DNA from 3 places in the Psychrobacillus sp. FSL K6-1464 genome. Region 3 is predicted to be linked to each of the others. Evidence: riboswitches for the same ligand, from Rfam matches in the RefSeq annotation. Region 3 holds a riboswitch; each other region holds the start of a gene.
The links. A riboswitch is a leader RNA that binds a small molecule or an ion and turns the genes downstream of it on or off. The one in region 3 is predicted to bind S-adenosylmethionine.
Positions count from the first base shown of each region.

Region 1: another riboswitch for S-adenosylmethionine. It lies ahead of MKX39_RS00940 (O-acetylhomoserine aminocarboxypropyltransferase/cysteine synthase family protein); the one in region 3 lies ahead of metA (homoserine O-acetyltransferase MetA).
Region 2: another riboswitch for S-adenosylmethionine. It lies ahead of mtnK (S-methyl-5-thioribose kinase); the one in region 3 lies ahead of metA (homoserine O-acetyltransferase MetA).

Region 1 is NZ_JBBOOP010000001.1:181,196-183,527, reverse strand. Features, by position in the region: gene MKX39_RS00940 (O-acetylhomoserine aminocarboxypropyltransferase/cysteine synthase family protein) at 1-1,027, opposite strand, end outside; SAM riboswitch class I at 1,140-1,254, opposite strand; gene MKX39_RS00935 (glycerol-3-phosphate acyltransferase) at 1,412-2,053, shown strand; gene MKX39_RS00930 (YdcF family protein) at 2,068-2,332, shown strand, end outside.
Region 2 is NZ_JBBOOP010000001.1:3,715,996-3,718,327, reverse strand. Features, by position in the region: gene mtnW (2,3-diketo-5-methylthiopentyl-1-phosphate enolase) at 1-348, opposite strand, end outside; SAM riboswitch class I at 453-557, opposite strand; SAM riboswitch class I at 715-871, shown strand; gene mtnK (S-methyl-5-thioribose kinase) at 947-2,134, shown strand; gene mtnA (S-methyl-5-thioribose-1-phosphate isomerase) at 2,134-2,332, shown strand, end outside.
Region 3 is NZ_JBBOOP010000001.1:1,762,069-1,764,400, reverse strand. Features, by position in the region: gene MKX39_RS08635 (aldo/keto reductase) at 1-292, shown strand, start outside; gene metA (homoserine O-acetyltransferase MetA) at 363-1,271, opposite strand; SAM riboswitch class I at 1,347-1,452, opposite strand; gene MKX39_RS08625 (methyl-accepting chemotaxis protein) at 1,518-2,332, opposite strand, start outside.

The DNA of each region.
Region 1 (2,332 bases), 1.6 Mb from region 3:
AAGTTAGGATGGAACCAAAACCATTCTGTAAGTACTTTTTAGCAAGCTCATGGGAGGGATGACTTTCTAAACCTAAGTAGTTAACCCAAGTTACTTCTTCGTTACTTTCTAAGTACTCCGCAATTTTTTGTGCATTTTCATTATGCTTTGGTACGCGTAAATGAAGTGTTTCTAGTCCTTGTAAAAAGGAAAATGCTGCTTCAGGACTTAAAGTTGGACCAAAATCACGAAGCAATTGAACGCGTAATTTCACTGCAAATGCCACGTTTGGAACGTCTATTCCATATCTTAGACCATGATAGGTCACATCCGGTTGTGTGAATCCTGGAAATTTCTCGGAGTCCCAATTGAAGTTTCCTCCATCTACTACAACTCCACCAATCGTAGTACCATGACCACCAATCCACTTAGTCGCTGAATGAATTACGACATGAGCACCGTACTTAATAGGGTTCGATCCATATGGAGTAGCAAATGTGCTATCTACAAGTAAAGGCACTCCTACTTCGTTAGCAATGGCTGCTACGTTTTCTATATCTAATACATTTAAGCTTGGGTTTCCTATAATTTCTCCAAAAAATGCTTTCGTTTTATCTGTCACAGCAGCTCGGAAATTTTCTGGATCTGTAGAATCTACAAATTTCACCGTTATACCATATCGCGGCAATGTATGAGCAAATAAATTAAACGTACCACCGTATAAATTCTCAGCAGCAATAATTTCGTCTCCTGCTCCTGCAATGTTTAATATAGAAAATGCGATAGCTGCCATTCCTGAAGAAAATGCAACTGCTGCCGTCCCCCCCTCTAATAATGCAATTCGTTGTTCAAATACATCCACAGTTGGATTCGTAATACGTGAATAGATATTACCTGTTTCTGCAAGAGCAAATAGGTTTTGTGCATGTTCTGTATCTCTAAATACAAAGGATGTTGTCTTATGAATGGGTACTGCTCGTGATCCAGTCACTGGATCTGGTTGTTGGCCACCGTGTAAAAGTAGTGTTTCTTTTTGTAGATTGGTCATTTGAATTCCTCCTAAAATGTAGTTAGATGGACGCTTATGGAGGCGAGGGAGGATTAGAACAAGCAAAAAACCCTCTTCAATTAAGAAGAGGGTGCAAATTCGCATGTTCCTCCTCTTATCTTCCAAATTCAATTTAGAATTTGTAGGATTTAGCACCTTTCCAAGTTGAGAACTTGTTGGTTGCCGGGCATCGTAGGGCCTATTCCCTCCGCCACTCTTGATAAGAGTATTAGATTTAGTTTTCCATCTTGTTTCACAGTATAGATTTCTACCAATCTATTTGTCAATACTTTTTTGAATAATTAAAAAACATATACTTTAAAATTCTGAAACTTCTCATCTTTTCATTCGTTTAATATATTGAAGTTAATGGGGGTGAAAAAAATGCTCATTCCGATGATTTGTATCCTTGTGATCAGTTATCTTGTTGGGTCCATTCACGGTTCTAAAATAGCTCAGTATCTGAGTGGGGTAAATATTAAAAAAGAGGGCTTAAAAAATTCTGGCGCCTCAAATGCAGCTATTGTTCTTGGCGCAAAATATGGCATTTTAGTTGCCATAATTGATATTTTAAAGGGAGTTATAGTCGTAATTGGGACGGGTTTTTGGGTGTCACAGTACGCACATTTTTCGATAGTGGAACAGGACATCCTGCTATATAGTGCAGGTGCTGCTGTAATACTTGGACATAACTTCCCTCTTTACACTAAATTTAAAGGTGGTAAAGGCACTGCATCCCTTATTGGTGTACTACTTGCTCTTAGCTGGCCGCTTGGTTTAATCGGACTTATATTATTAATCGGAACTACATTATTAACGGACTATTTATTAATTGGTGTGTTTGTTTTTTACTTTGTTTTTATCGGTGCATCCATTTGGTTTGCAGAAGGAGTAGGGCCAATGGCTATTGCCGGATTTCTATTTTTGATGGCTGTTGTACTACATCTCGAGAATTTCCGTCGTTTAATGCGAAAGGAAGAGATGAGAATCTCCACTTTCTTAAGTAAGAAGAAACCATCTGTATGAAATGAGTGAATATCATGAAGAAGAAAATGAGGTGGATCGTGCTTATCCCATTAGTAGTGATTATTTCTAGTGGAATTGGGATATGGGTTCTCACGAGTAATTGGCTTGAAAATGGTCAAAATCCAAAGGCAGATGGCACCAATCAATATGCTATTGTGCTTGGTGCCAAAGTGAAAAAAGGGAATATCCCTTCTTTTGCTTTACAGTATCGATTGGAGGCTGCTCTTGCGTATGCCCAAAAATATACCCATGTAAAATTAGTACTTTCAGGTGGACGAG
Region 2 (2,332 bases), 2.0 Mb from region 3:
GGATAATATATTTGTGTCAAATTCTAAATCCAATAATTTTACTTCTCCATCCAAAGATAGTTTGCCGAAAACGGTAGTTAAAATTGCTGGTATATCTGCTGAAAAATTTGCGGCAGGATAGAATACTTTAATTTCTCCTTTAATTCTTTCCGGATGAATGGGGTGAAGAATATTTTCAAATTCAGTAACCGATCGTACAGTTCCTTTATGTTTTTTTAGCTGTTCCTGTTCTAAAAAAGCTAAATTGGTCCAAGAACCAATAGTCAATCCAAGGGCAATATCATCCGCTTTTTTTTCAAAAGAACCAGACTTTCCGTATAGTTGATAGTGCGCAGTAATTCCACTCATTTTTTCACTCCTAATATTAGAAAAGCGTAAGTGCCTAGGCGCTAGAGCTAGACAGATAATATAAAAAACCTCTTCAAATAAGAAGAGGTTAATAGCTTAACAACTTCTTATCTCTCAGCCATTTGACTGCAAGAATTAGCACCGTGTTCATAATTGAATCGGTTGCCGGGTATCATAGGGCTTGTCCCTCCACCTGCTCTAAATAAGAAAAAATATTCAGTTTGTATTTAATAAATTATATTGATTATTCCATGCATTAAAAATTCTGTCAACAAGAAATTGAAAAATTATCATTATTCAAAATTGTATTGACATAGCTTTTTCTAATATGCTAGGATTCTAAACAAACATCATAGTTGTACCGCACTCTTATCAAGAGCAGGCAGAGGGATAATGGCCCGATGACGCCCAGCAACCGACCGTAATACCGTTGTGAGACGGGGCGCTTTATGCGCCGGAATGTAAAATTCCGTAAGGCACGGTGCTAATTCCATCAGAAAGTTTACTTTCTGAGAGATAAGAGGTTCAGAATCTCTTATTCTAAGCCTCTTTCTTTTGGAAAGAGGTTTTTTATTTTGTAAATGAGAGGACGATCATAATGGCGGTAGTAGCAATGAAAGAATATGAATCATTAACTAAAGAAACGGTAATTTCACTGGCGATAGAGTTATCATTATTTTCTAGCGAAGCTCCATTAGTTTGCGAAGAGATTGGTGATGGAAATCTAAATTATGTATTCCGTGTAACAGATGGATCCGGTGAGAAAGGCATTATTATTAAACAGGCCTTACCCTATGCAAAGGTCATCGGGGAGAGTTGGCCACTTACTTTGAAAAGGGCAAAGATCGAAGCTAGTGCATTACAAAAACATGGAGAATACGCAGTTGGATTAGTCCCAAAAGTTTATGCAACTGATGAAAGCTTAGCAATCACAATCATGGAAGATCTGTCTCATCTTGAAATAGTTCGTGAGGGCTTGATAAAAGGAAAGTCCTATCCTAAATTATCAACCGATATTGGCGAATATCTAGCCTTAACACTTTTCAATACTTCTGACTTTGCACTCCACCCCTTTGAAAAAAAGTCACTTGTTGTAGAATTTTCTAACCCCGAGCTATGTAAGATCACAGAAGACTTAATCTTTACAGATCCTTTTTTTGATCATGAAACAAATGACTTTGAGCCAGCATTACAAGCAGAAGTGGAAGCTATTTGGAATAACAACTTGTTGAAATTGGAAGTAGCCAAGCTAAAAAGAAGTTTTTTGACGGAAGCCGAAGCTTTGTTACATGGGGATCTTCATACCGGAAGTATATTTGCGAGTGAAGCGGAAACGAAAGTAATTGACCCGGAATTTGCATTTTACGGCCCAATTGGATTTGATATTGGCTTATTTTTGGGGAACTTAATAGTTCAATCCTTTACGCGTCAAGATGACCAACGGGATGCTATACATACCCATATACAGAATACATGGAACACATTTTGCGCTAAATTTTCAGAGTGTTGGAAAAAAGGGGAGTCCGATTTATATAAAAGTATAGAAGGCTATGAGGCATTTGTGCTAGAAAAAATATTCCATGATTCCGTAGGGTTTGCAGGCTGTGAGCTAATTCGTAGAACGATTGGACTAGCACATGTGAAAGACTTAGATAGTATTGAAAACCATGAGCAACGAATTTTAACCAAAAAACAAACGCTTAAAGCTGGAGAAAGGCTAATAGTGAGTCGTCATGAAATAAACTCAATAGATGCTGTAATTGAGCTGTTAGGAGAAATTCAATAATGAATGTTCCATTATCGATTAAGTGGGAAGGTAAGCAGTTAATAATTTTAGATCAACAGAAACTTCCCCATGAAATTATCTATATAACACTAGAAAATATGAAAGAAGTTCACGATGCAATTATTACTCTGAAAGTTCGTGGAGCTCCAGCCATTGGAATTACGGCAGCGTATGGATTAGCTATTGAGGCGCAGAGTT
Region 3 (2,332 bases):
ATTCAATAAAGATTCTATAATTGAAGACGGCCGTTCAAAAAATCCGTTATTTCAAGGGGAGGTTTATATTCGTAACTTGGAAAAGATTGAGTCTCTTCGTAGTATAGCAAATGATAAACAAGCAGAGGTTTCTTCCATCGTTCTTGCATGGTATCTAGCACAAAATACCATAGATACAGTAATTCCTGGAGCTAAAAAACCAGAACAAGTGTTACGAAATCTGAAAGCACTTGAAGTGGAACTGACGATAGAAGAAATGCAGGAAATTAACCGAATTTTTAAGACAGAATAAAAAATTATAATGCTCATTTTCATCAACATATATAGGCTGATCGTGAATTCACTCACGGCCAGCCTTTTAGTTACTCCCAATCATAAGGAGTTTCTTGGTACACATAATAATTCAACCAATTGGAAAAAAGTAAATGTGTATGGGAACGCCAGGAGTTCATCGGTATTTGTGTTGGATCATCGTTTGGAAAATAATTTTTTGGGACATCAATATCCACACCTTTTTTAATATCTCGGTTATATTCGTCTGCAAGTGTAGTTGCATCATACTCTAAATGACCCGTAATCATAATATGCTTTTTATCTTTGGATATTACTAGAAAAACACCCGCATCCTTTGAGTCGGAAAGCAGTATTAAACGAGGGTCTTTTTTTATTTCATCGAAAGATATAGCTGTGTATCGAGACACAGGTGCGTGAAATTCATCATTAAACCCTCGCACTAAATGTACAGTTGGGTCTGATAAACGATGACTGAATACCCCAAAGCATTTCTTCGACAAGTCATATTTCCCGATACCATAGTGATGGTAGAGAGCGGCTTGAGCCCCCCAACAAATGTGTAAAACAGAGGTCACCTGAGTTTTAGACCAATCCATTATTTCCATAATCTCATTCCAATAATTAACGTCTTCAAATTCTAAATGCTCAATAGGTGCACCGGTAATAATCATCCCATCGTATTTTCGGTGCTTAATATCCTCGAATGTCGTATAAAAGGTATCTAGATGTGTTTTACTTACATTTTTGGAATCATGGGTTGCCATATGTAAAAAGGTTACATTTACTTGTAGCGACGTATTTCCTAGTAAACGGAGCAATTGAAGCTCTGTTTTTTCTTTTTCAGGCATAAGGTTCAAGATAACTATATTTAACGGACGTATGTCTTGAGCTATCGCTCGATCGGTATCCATGATAAATATTTTCTCGTTTTTAAGATGTTCAGCTGCAGGTAACTGTTTTGGTATATTTATAGGCAATTTGTTGTCCTCCTTTAAATTCAAAAAACCCTCTTTCCTATAAACAAGAAAAGAGGGTGAACGTTTTGCTCTCAATTCTTATCTTTCAAGAAATTATCTTGTAGGAGTTAGCACCTTTCTGACTAGTCAGAGGTTGCTGAAGCTTCAACGGGCCATTTCCCTCGGCTTCTCTTGATAAGAGTTATTAAATTATATTGTTCTTCCTGAGTGAATATTAACATTTGTTTTCAAGCAATTCAACTTCTTTTAAACTTTAAAGCGATTTACTGCATTCGCTAATTTGTCACTAAGCTCTGTAAGAGTCTCCGAAGCTTTCGCTACCGATTGGATCGCTCTCAGTTGTTCATCTGATGATGCACTTACTTCTTCACATGCTGCTGCAGTTTGCTCTGAAGTTGAAGCCATCATTTGAATCGTATCTACAACTTGATCTTTAAAGGTAGAAACCTGTTCAATTTCTGCTGAAACAGCATCGATTGACGTTTGCAAATTATTCATCAGTAACGATATTTCACCAAAAGTTACTTCAGTATTTGTTACAACAGATCCCTGCTCACGGAAAGTTTTGATAGTATCTTCCATTTGTTGCCCTACAGTATGCGATTCACTTTGAAGTTCCGTAATAGTATGCTTTACTTCTTCTGTCGCTTTTGCAGATTGCTCCGCTAGTTTCCGTACTTCATCCGCTACTACTGCAAATCCTTTTCCATGCTCCCCTGCCCGTGCAGCTTCAATACTTGCATTCAATGCGAGTAGGTTCGTCTGTGCAGAAATTTGCATAATAGTTTCCATCACACTACCAATCGCATTTACTCTAACTTCCAATGTACTAAACAATGTGGACATAGAGATTAGATTTGACTCCCAGTTTTGGAAAGATGATTTAAGTTCACTCATTTGGTTTTGACCATTCGAATTCATAGTGTTTGCTTTTATAGCTATATCAGTCATCATTACTGATTTTTCATTGATGAGATTGATTTGATCACTTAAGTGCAACGAACTTTCTGTTACGTCTACAGCATCTTCTGCAGATTTAGAAGCACCTACCGCAATCTCAC